2 regions of the Idiomarina piscisalsi genome follow, and region 2 is predicted to be linked to the other one. Evidence: predicted binding sites of a transcription regulator. Region 2 holds the regulator's gene; the other holds the start of a gene.
What was found. Region 2 encodes MetJ, which represses methionine synthesis genes. Its sites were predicted from a motif close to TAGACGTCTAGACGTCTA; they were not measured.
Positions count from the first base shown of each region.

Region 1 (8,174 bases), 440 kb from region 2:
TAAAGGCAAGCACATTATTACCGTCAAAACCGAACACAAAGCCGTGCTTGACCCCTGTGCACAGCTTGAAAAGGAAGGCTTTGAAGTCACTTACTTAGACGTAGGCGAAGACGGCCTTATTGACATGGATGAGCTTCGCTCAGCTCTGCGAGAAGACACCATTTTGGCCAGTGTTATGTGGGTCAATAACGAAATTGGTGTTATTCAGGATATCAAAACTATTGGCACTATCTGCCGTGAGAATGGCACCTTGTTTCATGTTGATGCGGCACAGGCCGCCGGTAAATTAACGATAGACGTGGCAAGCGTACCTATCGATTTAATGTCAATTTCTGCCCACAAAATGTATGGTCCGAAAGGCATCGGCGCATTGTACGTGCGTCGTCAACCGCGAGTTCGCATTGCGGCTCAAATGCATGGTGGCGGTCATGAGCGTGGAATGCGCTCAGGAACACTGGCAACACACCAAATTGTTGGTATGGGTGTGGCGGCAGAGTTAGCTGCAGAAAAACTCAGTGCCGACATTGAGCGCTTTGACAGTATGCGTCAGCAGTTTCTGTCGCCGTTACTGGCGGAAGAGGGCATTCAGCTTAACGGCAGCGACACTCAGCGCGTGCCTCATATTGTGAATGTGCAATTTGCTCATGTTGAAGGTGAGCTGTTGCTCATGTCGCTAAAAGACTTGGCGGTGTCCTCTGGCTCGGCGTGCACCTCTGCCAGTGTAGAGCCCTCTTATGTGCTAAGAGCCATTGGTGTCAGTGATGAATTGGCGCATGCTTCACTGAGGTTTAGTTTTGGTCGAGGCACAACCGCAGCCGATATCGAACATGCGGTTGAGCATATTTTGAAGACCTATAAAACGTTGGCGCAACGCTAGTAATAGCGCTGCGCCAAGCACTTAGTCTTTTAATAACCCTGAAAACGTTTTACGGAATTTTGCGAGTTTCGGTGAAATCACCGCCTGACAATAGGGGTTTTCCGGGTTTCTGGCATAATAGTTCTCGTGGTAGTCCTCAGCCGGGTAAAAGGTTTCCAGCTCAGTCACTTCGGTGACGATTGGGTCGGCAAAGGCGCCGTCGTTTTCTAATTCTTTAATAATGCTTTCGGCTTCATGCTTTTGCGCATCGTTATGGTAAAAAATAGAGGTACGGTATTGAGTGCCAACGTCGTTACCTTGACGATTCACCTGCGTCGGATCATGCAGCGTAAAAAAGATTTCTAAGATTTGGCGGTAAGAGATCTGTTCAGGATCATAGGTGAGTTGTGCGACTTCAGCATGACCGGTGTCACCCGTACAAACTTGCTCATAGGTTGGGTTTTCGACGTGACCGCCCGTGTACCCCGACTTGACCGATTCGATGCCTTTGACTTGTAAGAATGCCGACTCCACACACCAAAAGCACCCGCCGCCGAGTGTTGCTTGCTCTGTTTTGTTCGTTGCCATGATTTACTCCTCATGTGTCTACTTAAGTTTAAATAGACGTCTATATGGCTAATTTGTTTTGCCATGCTAAATCAGAATGAACGAAAAAACAATCATTCTGGATTCGATCTCGAGCGTATTCTCACGTATAATCCGCGCGACTCATTTTTCCTATCTTTATTGGAGTGAATACACATGGCTTTAGAGCGCACTTTATCAATCATCAAGCCTGATGCGGTTGCTAAAAACCTTATCGGCGCTATCTACAACCGTTTTGAGTCTGCTGGTCTGCGTATCGTTGCATCAAAAATGATGCACTTAAGCAAAGAACAAGCAGAAGGCTTCTACGCTGAACACAAAGAGCGTCCTTTCTTTGGTGCATTGGTTGAGTTCATGACTTCAGGTCCTATCGTTGTTCAAGTACTTGAAGGCGAAAATGCGGTACTGAAAAACCGTGAAATCATGGGTGCAACGAACCCAGCAGAAGCACTGGCAGGAACTCTGCGTGCCGACTATGCTGAAACTATCGACGAAAATGCGGTACACGGTTCAGACGCAACTGAAACAGCTGCGCGCGAAATCGCTTACTTCTTCAGCGACGAAGAAATCTGCCCACGTACACGCTAAGAACGGAGCTTTATGACCAACGCAATTGATAAAAAAGTGAATTTACTCGACCTGAATCGCGAAGGAATGAGAGAGTTCTTCCGCGAGATGGGAGAGAAGCCATTTCGTGCCGATCAGGTTATGAAATGGTTGTATCATTTTTGTGTTGACGACTTCGACGATATGTCGAACCTCAACAAGAAATTGCGTGAAAAGCTCAAGCAAGTTGCGGAAATACGCGCACCGGAAATTCGTGAACAACAGCAGTCATCAGACGGCACTATCAAGTTTGCAATGACGTTGTTTGACGGCCAGGACGTGGAAACGGTCTGGATTCCGGAGCGCGATCGCGCAACCCTATGTGTGTCCTCTCAGGTCGGCTGTGCACTTGAGTGCACTTTCTGCTCAACAGGCGCGCAAGGCTTTAACCGTAACCTGACAGTGGCGGAAATTATTGGCCAGGTATGGCGAGTAAACCAGCTATTAGGTGCTTACGGTAAAACGGGTATTAAACCGGTGACTAACGTAGTCATGATGGGCATGGGCGAGCCTCTGCTGAACTTAAACAATGTGGTTCCGGCAATGGAGTTAATGCTGGATGACTTTGGTTTTGGCCTGTCAAAGCGTCGCGTAACGTTAAGTACATCGGGTGTGGTTCCTGCGCTTGAGAAACTGCGCGAACGCATTGATGTGATGTTGGCTATTTCTCTGCACGCGCCAAATGACGAGTTGCGTAATGAAATAGTACCCATCAATAAAAAATACGATATTGAAGAATTTCTGGCGTCTAGCCGGCGTTATGTTGAACAGTCCAAAGCTCAGCATAAAGTTACGGTTGAGTACGTCATGTTAGATCATGTGAATGACTCGACTGACCAAGCGCATGAGCTGGCAAAAACACTAAAAGATACCCCGAGTAAAATAAACTTAATTCCATTTAATCCGTTCCCTGGGTCAGACTATGGGCGTTCAAGTAACTCGCGTATTGATCGCTTTGCTAAAGTGCTGATGGAATACGGTTTTACGGTGATGGTTCGTAAAACCCGCGGGGATGATATCGACGCAGCCTGCGGCCAGCTGGTTGGGGATGTTATTGACCGAACCAAGCGTATTCTTAAGCGCCAACAAATGCAGCGTGGCGGTGAAGGGATTGCTGTAAAGACTTCGTAAAACCAATGAATCGCAACCACAAGGAGTGTGATAATGCGAGCCGCTTTGCTATTGATAGCACTGGCGTTGATGGGTTGTACCGCCAGTTCCAATGACCCATTGCCTGTAAGTAAAGACGTTCGGTTACAGCTTGGCGTTGCTTACCTAACTCAAGGTAAGTTAGCGTTGGCTAAACCGCATTTGCAAGCAGCGCTGGAAGATAGTCCTCACTCTTTAAATGCTGTCATTGCCATGGCGCAATGGCATTTGGCAGCAAATGAGACAGATTCTGCTTTGTCACTTTACCAACAGGCATTATCATGGCAACCTATGAGCGGTGCATTGTATAACAACTATGCGGTTGCATTGTGTATGGCTGGAGAATGGGAAAAAGCGCTCGGGTATTTCGATAAAGTAAGACTTGATACTCAGTATCCCTTTCATACAAAGAGCCAACAGAACAGGGCTCAGTGTGAAAAGAACAAAGGCCACTACGCAAGTCAGCCTTAACAGGGAACACCCTAACAATCATGACTGCTGAAAACGAACCAAATAAAGAGAACAATCCAGCGGACTCTGACGCGGCGCAAGAATCACAACAACAGCCAGTTCAGGGACCCGGTGATATTCTGCGACAAGCGCGTGAAGCTAAAGGGTTAAGTCAGCGAGAAGTTGCTGATGAGCTGCGTTTGCGAAAACAAATCATAGAATTACTCGAAGCGGACGACTACGAAACGTTTTCGACTCCGACCTTTATTAAAGGTTATTTGCGTGCTTATGCAAAGCTATTAGATGTTGACGAGAAAATGCTTTTTGAAGCCTATAAAGCAAAAGGCTACCAAGAAGTTCAAAGTACGCAAATGCAAAGCTTCTCGCGACGTAAAAAGCACCAGGAAAGTGACAATCGTCTAATGCTCATTACGTACGCGGTTATTATTATCGTAGTGGGTCTGGTGATTTGGTGGTGGCAGGACTCAGGAATGAGCTCTGAAGAACCAGCTCAGTCATCCACCGTTGATAGTCAAGTTGAAGAGACGGGTGATGTTGGTGCTATAGAAATCAGTTCCGAACCGCGACAACCGGATATCGAACCGAATACTGAAGAAGCGGTACTGGAATCAGAGGTGTCATCGTCTGACACTAATATATCAACCAATGAGCTGGGCTCTGAGAATAATACAGAGGCAGCGCCGGAGTCTTCAGAGCCAGAAGTTGAAGCTCAAACTGAAACAAACACAGACGCTGCGGACACTCGGACAGAACAGCCTGCTGAAGAAGGTACGAATGTTGACCCGCAAACGGAATCGGCTGTGGCCGACGAGGAAGAAGCGTCGACAGCTCAAGAGGAACCAGTGGTAGAAGAAGCCGTTGCGAGCCGCTTAATCTTCGAGTTTAACCAAGAGTGCTGGGTTAAAGTGGACGATGCAGAAGGCGAAACACAAGCTGTCGGTGTGAAGGCCGCGGGGTATACTATGGCGGTGCCGGGCGAACCTCCGTTTTCAATAACCATGTGTAAGCCGGAAGCAGCAACCATTACCTTCGATGGTGAAGACGTTGATATGAGTCAGTTCCGCCGTGAACGAGTGGCACGCTTTACGGTGCCAATGTCTGAGTAAAGACAAGTACATTAAAACCTAAATAGTCGTAGAGGTTAAGTAAGTAATATGATGCACGAAAGTCCAATTAAGCGCCGTCCGTCACGCCGTATATATGTAGGTAATGTACCTATTGGTGATGGTGCGCCGATTGCCGTGCAATCTATGACCAATACGGAAACAACAGATGTTAATGCGACGGTTGCTCAAATCGATGCGCTGGCCAAGGCAGGCGCTGATATCGTTCGGGTATCTGTGCCTACGATGGACGCTGCGGAAGCCTTTAAAGAGATAAAGCAACGTAGTTCTGTTCCGCTCGTTACCGATATTCATTTTGACTACCGTATCGCACTTAAGGTTGCTGAATACGGCGCTGACTGCTTACGAATTAACCCGGGGAATATCGGCAAGGAAGACCGGATTCGCGCCGTAGTTGATGCGGCCCGTGATAAAAATATCCCTATTCGAATTGGTGTGAATGGCGGCTCTCTGGAAAAGGACATACAAGAAAAGTATGGCGAGCCGACGGCCGAAGCACTGGTTGAATCAGCAATGCGACACGTCGATATTCTTGACCGACTCGATTTTCACGATTTTAAAGTCAGCGTCAAAGCGTCTGACGTTTTCTTAGCGGTCGACTCCTACCGACTGTTGGCCAAGAAAATTGATCAGCCTCTGCATCTGGGAATTACTGAAGCGGGTGGTAAGCGAAGTGGCTCGGTGAAGTCGGCTGTTGGCTTAGGGATGCTACTTGCCGAAGGTATTGGTGACACTCTACGGGTGTCGTTAGCAGCAGACCCGGTCGAAGAAATTAAAGTCGGATTCGATATTCTCAAATCTCTGCGGATTCGCTCGCGGGGAATCAACTTTATTGCCTGTCCGAGTTGTTCACGTCAGGAATTCGATGTGATTGATACGGTCAACCAGCTCGAGCAACGCCTGGAAGACATTACCACGCCGTTGGATGTGTCCGTTATTGGTTGTGTCGTAAATGGTCCGGGTGAAGCATTAGTGTCAAAGGTCGGTTTGGCTGGCGCTAAAAATAAAAGTGGCTTGTACATCGATGGACAACGTCAAAAACAGCGTTTAGATAACTCAAATTTGGTGGATGAGCTTGAAGCGCAAATTAGAGCGCAAGTGAAGGCGGCAGAAGCTAATAAAATCGACGTAAAAGAAATTAACGGTTAATTTTACCCGCACCCCGAAAATCCTTATAATAGCCGCTTATTTTTGTAGCGATTACCAAACGAGAAGGTTCCGTGGCGAATACAATACAAGCAATTCGTGGCATGAACGACTTGTTGCCTGATCAAAGTCCAGCCTGGCAGCAAGTTGAGTCCATTATCCGTAAAGTCGCAGCCAGTTATGGCTACAGTGAAATTCGTATGCCGGTGCTGGAAAGCACTCAGCTATTCAAACGCTCTATCGGTGAAGTGACTGATATCGTTGAAAAAGAAATGTATACGTTTGACGACAGAAACGGAGAAAGCGTCACTCTGCGTCCTGAAGGTACAGCAAGTTGCGTTCGTGCCGGTAACCAGCATGGTTTGTTGTATAACCAAATTCAGCGGCTGTGGTACATGGGACCGATGTTTCGTTACGAGCGTCCCCAGAAAGGGCGCTATCGTCAGTTTCATCAATTTGGTATCGAAACCTTTGGTATTGATAGCGCCGACGCTGACGCAGAAGTGATTTTATTATCTGCGCGTTTATGGCAAGCCTTTGGTATCGCGGATCAGGTTGAGTTGCAGCTGAACTCTCTTGGCTCCAATGAAGCGCGTGCAAATTACCGAGACGCATTAAAGAGCTATTTGAGCGAATACGTCAGCGAACTGGACGAAGACAGCCAGCGACGTTTGGAGACAAACCCGCTACGCATACTTGATAGTAAAGACGCGAACACGCAAAAACTTCTCGAGAACGCACCAAAGTTATCGGATTATTGGGACGACGAGTCTCGTGAGCATTTCCGGCAGCTGACATCTCGATTAGAGAACGCTGGTGTGAAGTACACATTAAATGAACGTTTAGTTCGTGGACTTGATTACTACAACCGAACTGTATTTGAATGGGTCACAACAGCGCTGGGTGCGCAGGGCACCGTATGTGCAGGTGGCCGTTATGATGGCTTGGTAGAGCAGCTTGGTGGCAAAGCGACACCGGCCGTTGGATTTGCTATGGGCATGGAACGGTTGGTGTTGTTGCTTCAAGAACAAGATAAGCTGACACCACGACGCACGGTAGATGCTTACTTAATGCCTCTGGGTGAAGATGCGGAACTTAATGCGCCACGCATTGCCGAACAGCTGAGAAATGAATTACCGGATTTAAGATTGGTTTCGCACTGTGGTGGCGGTGCGATGAAGAAACAAATGAAAAAAGCGGATAAATCCGGGGCTGAAGTTGCTCTGATTATCGGCGCAGATGAAATCGCTCAACAGCAAGTAACGGTTAAGCCATTACGTACTGACGAGCAGCAAGAAACTTTGAGCTGGCAAGCGCTGATAGAACGTTTGCAGCCACTGACAAGAGGGTAGTCTGGTGGACAATACAGAAGAACAACAAGTCGAACGAATTAAAGAGTTTTGGAAAGAGCACGGTAAGGGTATCGTCGCCGGTGCGGTTATCGGTTTCGGTCTGTTTTATGGCTGGCGCTTTTACGACCAACACACAATGGAACAGCAACAGTTGGCTTCATCAAAGTACGAGCAGTTAACTGCAGCACTGTCGGAAGGCAGTGATAATGCGCTTGTAGAAGCACAAAACTTTGTTTCAGAGAATACCGAAAACACATATGCGCACTTGGTCGCGTTGCAATTAGCCAAAGAAGCGGTCGATGAAAACGACCTGGCAACAGCGGTAACGTCGCTGCAGTTAGTGGTCGATAACGCAGAGGACAATAACCTTAAAGCGCTGGCGAGTATTCGCCTTGCTCGTGTACTTGTTGCTCAGGAGCAAACGGATGCAGCGCTTGAATTAGTCCGTGGTACCTACCCGGATGCCTATCAAGGTTTTGCCGCTGAAATTGAAGGTGATATTTTGGCTGATAAAGGCCAAAACGAAGACGCACGGGCAGCGTATCAACGCGCGTTGGAAGCGGATGAGTCTTTGACTCCTGCGCTGCAAATGAAACTCAACAGTCTGGCTAAATCATAATGCAGTCTATTAAATCTCTGGTAAAAAGTGTCGCGCTAGTGTCGGCAGCGTTAATCGCCGTGGGCTGTTCAAGCTCAGACGACGAAGAGCCTAAATTCGCAACCCTTCAACCAATTAACGAAGAGGTGTCGCCGCGAGTACTTTGGAGTGAGTCTATCGGTGATGGCATCGGCGAGTACTTTTCTCGTTTAAGCCCGGTGGTTGAGTATGGCAATGTCTATGCGGCTGACCGAGTTGGCATAGTG
Region 1 is NZ_CP022133.1:601,242-609,415, forward strand. Features, by position in the region: gene CEW91_RS02840 (IscS subfamily cysteine desulfurase) at 1-877, shown strand, start outside; gene msrA (peptide-methionine (S)-S-oxide reductase MsrA) at 899-1,444, opposite strand; gene ndk (nucleoside-diphosphate kinase) at 1,619-2,050, shown strand; gene CEW91_RS02855 (bifunctional tRNA (adenosine(37)-C2)-methyltransferase TrmG/ribosomal RNA large subunit methyltransferase RlmN) at 2,063-3,199, shown strand; gene CEW91_RS02860 (tetratricopeptide repeat protein) at 3,233-3,688, shown strand; gene CEW91_RS02865 (RodZ domain-containing protein) at 3,709-4,794, shown strand; gene ispG (flavodoxin-dependent (E)-4-hydroxy-3-methylbut-2-enyl-diphosphate synthase) at 4,843-5,961, shown strand; gene hisS (histidine--tRNA ligase) at 6,033-7,310, shown strand; gene CEW91_RS02880 (YfgM family protein) at 7,315-7,929, shown strand; gene bamB (outer membrane protein assembly factor BamB) at 7,929-8,174, shown strand, end outside.
Region 1: a site for MetJ is predicted at 1,478-1,495, ahead of msrA (peptide-methionine (S)-S-oxide reductase MsrA). Genes of this name have one in related genera too.

Region 2 (8,174 bases):
TTCGGTTTGAATTTGCTCCTGCAACGCTTTTGAAATACCGGCTTTTATTGATTGCTGCTTTAGGTCGATAAGCTCGTGCTTAACCATTTTCGCGCCGCCGGCCCGTTGCCCCAGCTTAAGCCAGTGGAAGCGCTTACTCACCGCATTATTCAGCGTTTCTAACGAAGCTGTCGCACTGCCCAATACCAGTGGTATGTCTAAAAGCGCCGCACGCTTTGTGGCTAAGTCCCGAGCGTGGTAACGGAAGCCGTCCTGCTGTTTGTAAGACAAGTCATGCTCTTCATCCACAACAATGAGACCCAGCTTCTGGCAGGGGGTAAACACCGCCGAACGGGTGCCAATAACAATAGCAGCATGACCGCGCTTTGCATCCAGCCAGGTATTCAAGCGCTCACGATCGCTCATAGCGGAATGCAGCATCACCACGGGCACATCGAAGCGCTCTTTAAAGCGTTGCAAAGTCTGCGGTGTCAGACCAATTTCCGGCACCAATACCAACACTTGTTCACCACGCTCCAGCACCGGCTGCATGGCCTGTAAATACACTTCTGTTTTACCGCTGCCTGTTACCCCCTCAAGCAACAGCGTACTGTGCTGACTCTGTTGGTTGATGGTTGAAACCGCTACCGCCTGCTCCGTATTTAACGCATGACCGTCTTCTCGCAATACCGTTTCTTGATTGCGCCAGTCTTTTGGTTTTTTAGGTGCTCGCTCCTGAACCGTTATCCAGCCTTTGTCCTGCAACGTTCTGAGCACCGCTGAGCTTACGCCAATATCGCTTAAGTCACTGCGTCTTAAAGGTTGATGTTTTAATGCTGCCAATACCTGTTGCTGACGTGTCGCGCCTTTTAATTCGTTAATGGACTGCGCCAACCCTAAGTCGGTCAGCGCATAGAAGGTTTCTGTCAGATATTCCGGCGCATCGCCTTTACGTAACAGCACCGGTAGGCTATTTGCCGCCGCATCACCGAGAGAATGATGATAGTAGTCTGCTGCCCAATTCACGAGCTGCCACACGTCATCGGGAAAAATACGCTGTTGATCAAGCACTGCTTTTACGTACTTCAGCTCAAACTTAGGCGCAGGGTCATTGGCTTCATTCACGACATAACCAACAAGTTGGCGTTGACCAAAGGGCACACGCACGCGCACGCCCTGCTGCAAAGGGTCGGGGCTTTTGCACAGATAATCGTACGTTTGTCGAAGAGGTAGCGGCAACGCGATTTTATAGCGCCGTTCACCGCTGGTACTGGCTTGCGTCATACGCCTATTTTGAAACGCCCGAACGGATAATACAAGGCAATAGATTGTGCTTGATCACAAGCCCCGGATCGCATAAAATGCGCGACTCTTAAATCATTGATGTTTTTTTGCGCATGGTGTTCGGCTTTGGATCGAATGGCGATGCGGCCCATAACTGAGGTAACCCCATGAAACAAGGTATTCATCCTAAGTACGAAGCAATTAACGTAACTTGCTCTTGCGGCAATAAATTTGAAACGCGTTCAACTCGCACTGAAGACTTGCTGGTTGACGTATGTTCAGAGTGCCACCCGTTCTACACTGGTAAGCAACGTGTAATGGACACTGGCGGTCGTGTTGACAAATTTAAGAAGCGTTTCGGTACTTTGGGCAAGAAATAAGCCTAAGAAAACCTGTAAAAAACGCTACTTTATAGTAGATTCATTAGAAAAGGCGCTAAACAGCGCCTTTTTTATTACCCGCTTCGCTGAACAGCCTATTGTTAAAGAAAAGTTAAGCGGTGTACTTTTAACCACCCGAAAAGTTTACTGTCCACTCACAAACGGGAGGTATGATTTGTTTCTTCACTGAGAAGCGATAGACTATCATTATTCTCAGCAAAGCAAATTGGGCAACGTACCTCATGACTGACTTTCGCCAACAGGCACTGGACTACCACGAATACCCAACCCCCGGAAAAATTTCCGTCGAACTAACAACCCCTGCTGAAACCAGCAAAGACTTAGCATTAGCCTATAGCCCTGGCGTCGCAGAGCCCGTTCGCGAGATAGCTCAAGACCCTGACAACGCCTATCGCTATACCGCAAAGGGCAATATAGTTGCGGTTATATCTAACGGCACCGCCATTCTTGGTTTAGGTAACTTAGGTCCGCTCGCCTCGAAGCCGGTTATGGAAGGGAAGGCACTGTTGTTCAAACGTTTTGCAGGTTTGGACTCCATTGATATCGAAGTTAGTCACCGCACCACACAGGACTTTATCAATACCGTGGCTAATATTGCCGATACCTTCGGTGGTATTAATTTAGAAGACATTAAAGCACCCGAGTGCTTTGAGATTGAACAGGCGCTGATTGAACGCTGCAACGTCCCGGTTTTTCATGACGACCAACACGGTACCGCTATTGTCACCGCTGCCGGTATGCTCAATGCACTGGAAATTCAGGGTAAAAAACTGGCTGACTCACTCATTGTTTGTTTAGGTGCCGGGGCTGCCGCTATCGCTTGTATGGAGTTGTTGATTAAATGCGGTGCGCAGCGCGAACACATTTATATGCTGGACTCAAAAGGCGTGATTCATACCCGCCGCGACGACTTAAACGAGTACAAGCAACTGTTTGCAAACAACACCGACAAGCGCACGTTAAAAGACGTTATTGACGGTGCCGATATTTTTGTTGGCGTGTCCGGCCCTGACTTGTTAAGCCCGGAAGAACTAAAGCTCATGGCGCCAAACCCGGTCATATTTGCCTGCTCTAACCCCGACCCTGAAATTAAACCTGAAGTGGCGAAAGAGGCGCGGGATGATCTCATCATGGGGACAGGTCGCTCGGACTATCCAAACCAGGTGAATAACGTGCTTTGCTTCCCGTTCATGTTCCGTGGCGCGCTGGATGTCCGCGCAACGGCAATTAATGACGAAATGAAAGTGGCGGCGGTAGAAGCCATTCGTCAATTGGCCAAAGAAGAAGTGCCAGAATCCGTGTTAAAAGGTGCGGGCGAAAAATCACTCAGCTTTGGCAGAGATTACATTATTCCTAAGCCTATTGATCCGCGCTTGTGCCAACGTGTTGCCCGCGCGGTGGCAGAGGCAGCAGTGAAGTCCGGCGTTGCCAAAATCGACATGCCGGAAAATTACATGATGGATTAATCGTCTAATTCGTCGTCGGTGGGGATGGGCAAACCACGTTTTTCCAGCTCATCTCGCACCGCTTTTGGTATTTTCTCCGAGTTTGTCTTTTTCAAGTCATCATCGGTGGGTAGCGGTTGCCCCGTAAAAGCGTGTAAAAATGCCTCACAGAGCAACTCACTGTTGGTAGCATGGCGCAAATTGTTGACCTGACGGCGAGTTCGCTCATCCGTAAGAACTTTCAGTACACGGGTCGGAATAGACACCGTCACTTTTTTTACCTGTTGGCTCTTAAGACCGTGCTCAGCGTATGGGTAGATGTATTCACCGTTCCACTTCATTATTTTTGCCCTGCGTTATAACAAAACCACATAAGTTATATTGAATTGTACCCAACTGAGCGGCCCCGTCAATTTTTATCCGTCTAGATGGCTAAAAATTGCTGACATTTGCCTCACAATATTTTAGCCTTAGGGAAACAGCGCTTTCGAAAGCCACAGTAGACGCAGAGTTATTAAGGAAAAAGGATGACAGACGTACCAATCACTGACGCAGAAAAACAAAACGTGGCTGACAGCGTGCAGGTGCATAAATTTGGCGGCAGTAGTTTAGCCGATGCATTCTGCTACCGTCGTGTTGCGCGTATTGTAACAGAATACGCCGGCGCCAGTGATCTCGTTGTTGTCTCTGCAGCAGGCGATACCACCAACCGCATACTCGCCATTATTAATGCGAAAGACACTCCGGGTGATACTGCCTCTATTTTACTCGACCAACTCGAACAGTTTCAGCAAGGGCTTATTAAAGAACTGTTAAGTGGCGACCTCGCAGAGCGGCTGATGAAACAGTCGCAAACCGACTTCAAACGCTGGCGTCAGTGGTTAGCTGGCGAAGAAACCATAACGCACAATGCAGAGCTTCTGTCATACGGTGAACTTTGGTCTGCTCGTTTATTAGCCGCTCTGCTTCAGAAGCAGGGAACGCGCGCCGACTACATTGATGCGCGCGACTTTTTACTGGCCGCCGACGCCCCAGAGCCAGTAATTCAAGTGAAAACATCGCGGGAAAACTTGCTCAAACGCGTTGCGCCGCATTCAGGCACCCGCTTTATTGTCACTGGCTTTATTGCACGCGGATTAAACGGCGAAAGCCTGACCTTGGGTCGTAACGGCAGTGACTACTCCGCTACCTTGGTCGGCAGTTTGCTCGACGTAAAGCAAGTCACGATTTGGAAAGACGTTGCCGGCGTTTACTCAGCCGATCCGCGCAAAGTCGAACGAGTTGTCAGTCTACCAACGCTCGACTGGACCGAAGCCGAAGAATTGGCTCGTCTGGGCAGCCCGGTTCTGCACCCTCGAACTTTTCAGCCAGTCGACCGTAACCGCATGGTTATTTCTGTTCGCTCCAGCTTAAAAGTAGAAAACCAAAAGACCCGTATTGGCCAATTTCACGATACCGAACCTCGCGGTAAAGTCTTTACCTCACTTTCTGAGGTGTTGCTGTTTAAAGTTCAACTGCAGGATAAAGCCCTGGTCAAGAAACTCGACCAGCTGGATTTAACGCCTTTGGTCAGCTGGGTCGAGCCGGAAAACCACACCCAGTATTTGGTCTTTCACCAAAACCATGCGGATTATCTGAGCGAATGGCTGGACGACGCTGATGCCAACGACGCTATTACACAAATTCGCGGCTATTCGATGCTGGCCATTGTGGGTAATCGCATTCAGGAAACCGATCAGTTCTCGACGTTTAAACTGCAATTATCGGAGCAGAAAGTACGTCGCTTTGTCTTAAGTGAAAAAGGCGATTCGGCGGTGGCTATTTTAGAACAGTCACTCGACAGCCGACTGCTTAACCGTCTGCACAGCCAGCTCTTTAACTATCGCCGTAGTTTAGGCGTTTTGGTCATTGGCCGCGGCAATATCGGCAGCGCCTGGCTGGAGCTTTTCAGACAACAACGCGACCGGATTAACCAAGTCATGGATGTGCGAGTCATTGGTATCGCCAACTCACGTCAGCTGTGGCTGGACTACAACGGCGTCGATTTGGGCGAGTGGGCGAGCGATTTTGATCGCCTCGCTCGTCCTTACGTCTTAACCGAGTTACTCCGGGAGTTACCCAATGCGCCGTATGACGAACTCGTCGTTATTGATTTGACCGACGCCAAACAGGTAGCACAACTCTACCCAAGCTTGTTTGCCAACGGCATGCACATCATTAGTGCGAATAAACGCGCCGGCTCTGCCGACGAGGCTCTGTACCGTGAAATACGCACCATTCAGCACGAATACAAACGCGAGTGGCTTTACAACACCACGGTTGGCGCGGGGCTGCCACTTAACTACGCCATTAATGATCTACGCAACTCAGGCGACGAAATTCGTAGTATTTCGGGCATATTCTCCGGCACCATGTCGTGGTTGTTTGAAAATTTCACCAAAGGCGTGAACTTCAGTGACTTAGTCAAAGAAGCGAAAACTCGTGGTTACACAGAGCCAGACCCGCGTGAAGATCTTTCCTGTCAGGATCTCGTGCGGAAGCTGCTGATTCTGGCGCGTGAAATTGGCTTAAAACTGGACTGGCAAGACATACAGGTTCAGTCACTTGTACCACAGCACTTGCGTGATATCTCAGCGGCTGACTTCATGAGCAACGTCACCGAAATGGATGAGCCAATGAATAAAATGCTGGAAGAAGCGGCAAAAGACGGCAAAGTGCCTCGCTTACTGGCCAGTTTTTCGGTCAGCCAGGACAATAAAGTCACGGCCAGCATCGGCATTGAGTACATTCCGGAAGGCGATATGCTCGCCAACCTCATTCCGGGCGAGAATATCTTCGTGATTTACACCGACTGGTATTCAGAAATGCCGCTAGTGATCAGCGGACCCGGAGCCGGTAAGCATGTTACCGCTGGCGGTGTGCAGTCCGACCTTAACCAGCTGCTTGGTAAATTGTCGGTCGGTCATTAACAGCTCAATTGACGGATGGCAGGCGCTAAAACAGCCCGCCGTCATCGTCAAAAATATTCTCGTTTTTGTCACTGCCCCGCACATACTCCGTCGGTTCCGTACCTTTAATAAAGTACTCGAACCGCGAGGTGTAGTCATTCTTACGTGACAGTTTGCCCGTTTCCAAATCGATACGAACATTCACCACCCCTGGTGGAATACTGAACTCTCTCGCAGGGTATTGAGGAATAGCCTTCTCCATAAAGAGTATCCAGCCCGGTAGCGCCGTTTTTGCACCCGCTTCACCACCGGTTATCGCTTGTTGGCTTGAGTCAACGTCAGGGTGTTTGCTGGTGCGACCCAGCTTTCTTGAAACGTCATCAAAACCAACCCAGGTAGTCGTCACCAAGCCCGAGGTAAAGCCCGAAAACCAGGTGTCCCGAACGTCGTTGGTAGTACCCGTTTTACCCGCAATATTGCGGCCCACTTCCTGAGTGATAGGCTTTGAGCGCTGAATGCGCCAGGACGTGCCGTTCCAGCCCGTGCCATTTGGCCAGCTACCACCACCCCAAACGGCAGAGTTCATTGCCTGCTCAACCAAGAAGGCATTTTGCTCACTGATAATTTGCGGTGCCGGGTTCTCACAGTCATAACACGCTCTTACTGGCTCCGCTTCATAAACAACGTCACCGCCTAAATTTTCAATTTTTGAAATGAAGTAAGGCTCGATCAAAAAGCCCCCGTTGGCGAACACCGCGTAAGCTCGCGCCACTTCCATTGGTGTCATTGACATCGAGCCCAGAGACAACGACTCGTTTTCAGGGATTGCGTCTCTGCTTAAACCAAACTTGGCAATATGGTCAGCCACCTGCTCAACGCCAACCTCGCGAATCAAGCGTACTGATACCACGTTTTTCGACTTCGCCAGGCCTTTTCGCAAACGGATAGGCCCCTCGTAAACTTCCGGAGAGTTTTTAGGGCGCCAGGCAATACCCGACCCCGGATTCCATTGGTTAATGGGGGCATCATTCACCAGCGTCGCTAACGTCAGGCCTTTATCAAAAGCGGCTGAATAAATCAGTGGTTTAATGTTCGAACCCACCTGACGCTCAGCCTGCAAGGCTCGGTTGTATTGACTCAGAGTAAAGCTGTAACCACCGACAACAGCGGCCACGGCACCGTCATCGGGCCTTAACGACGCAATGGCGGAACTCGGCTCGGGTATTTGCGCTAAGCGCCACTGCTCATTAACGGTACGCAGCCAAATAACGTGGCCCGGCTGCATAATGTCAGAGGCCTTTTCCGGCGGTTCGCCCTGACGCTCTTCATTCAAATATTCACGTGCCCAGTGCATCGACTCCCAGGGCAGGGTCACAACGCCCTTGTCTTTTACCATGACCGTTGCCGTCTTTTCTTCGACCCCAGTCACAACAGCAGGTGTGACATCGCCAATGCGCTTGAGTTGCTCTAAATACTGCTCAATTTCCTCAGCGGATAACGCACTACGCCCGTCTTCTTCAGACCACAGAATACTGATAGGCCCGCGATAACCATGACGCTCATCGTAGCTGTGCAGGTTATCCCACACCGCCTGCCGAGCCGCCAACTGAACATCACTTTTTACCGTTGTATAAACGTTGTACCCGCCAGTGTAGGCTTCCTCTTCGCCGTAGCGATCGACCATTTCCTGACGCACCATCTCAGCAAGATAAGGAGCACTGACGGTCACTTCCGCACCATGACGACGTGCCGTCACCGGCGCACTCGCGGCTTCCTCGAATTGTTGACGGGTAATTTTGTTTTCATCCAGCATGCGCAACAGCACGACTCTGCGACGCTCTTTTGACGCTTGCGGATTAGAGATTGGGTTTAAATTAGACGGTGCTTTTGGCAAGCCTGCTAAGGTCGCCATTTGTGCCAGCGTTAATTCATGCAGCTCTTTGCCGTAATACACTTGCGCCGCCGCGCCAATACCATGTGCCCGGTGACCAAAGGTGATTTTGTTTAAGTAAAGCTCCAGAATTTCGTCTTTACTCAGTTGCTGTTCGATGTGAACCGCAATAAAAGACTCTTTAATTTTACGCATGAGCGCACGCTCAAACGTCAAAAAGAAGTTC
Region 2 is NZ_CP022133.1:158,906-167,079, reverse strand. Features, by position in the region: gene priA (primosomal protein N') at 1-1,263, opposite strand, end outside; gene rpmE (50S ribosomal protein L31) at 1,431-1,643, shown strand; gene CEW91_RS00745 (malic enzyme-like NAD(P)-binding protein) at 1,886-3,130, shown strand; gene metJ (met regulon transcriptional regulator MetJ) at 3,127-3,450, opposite strand; gene CEW91_RS00735 (bifunctional aspartate kinase/homoserine dehydrogenase II) at 3,637-6,078, shown strand; gene CEW91_RS00730 (penicillin-binding protein 1A) at 6,104-8,174, opposite strand, start outside.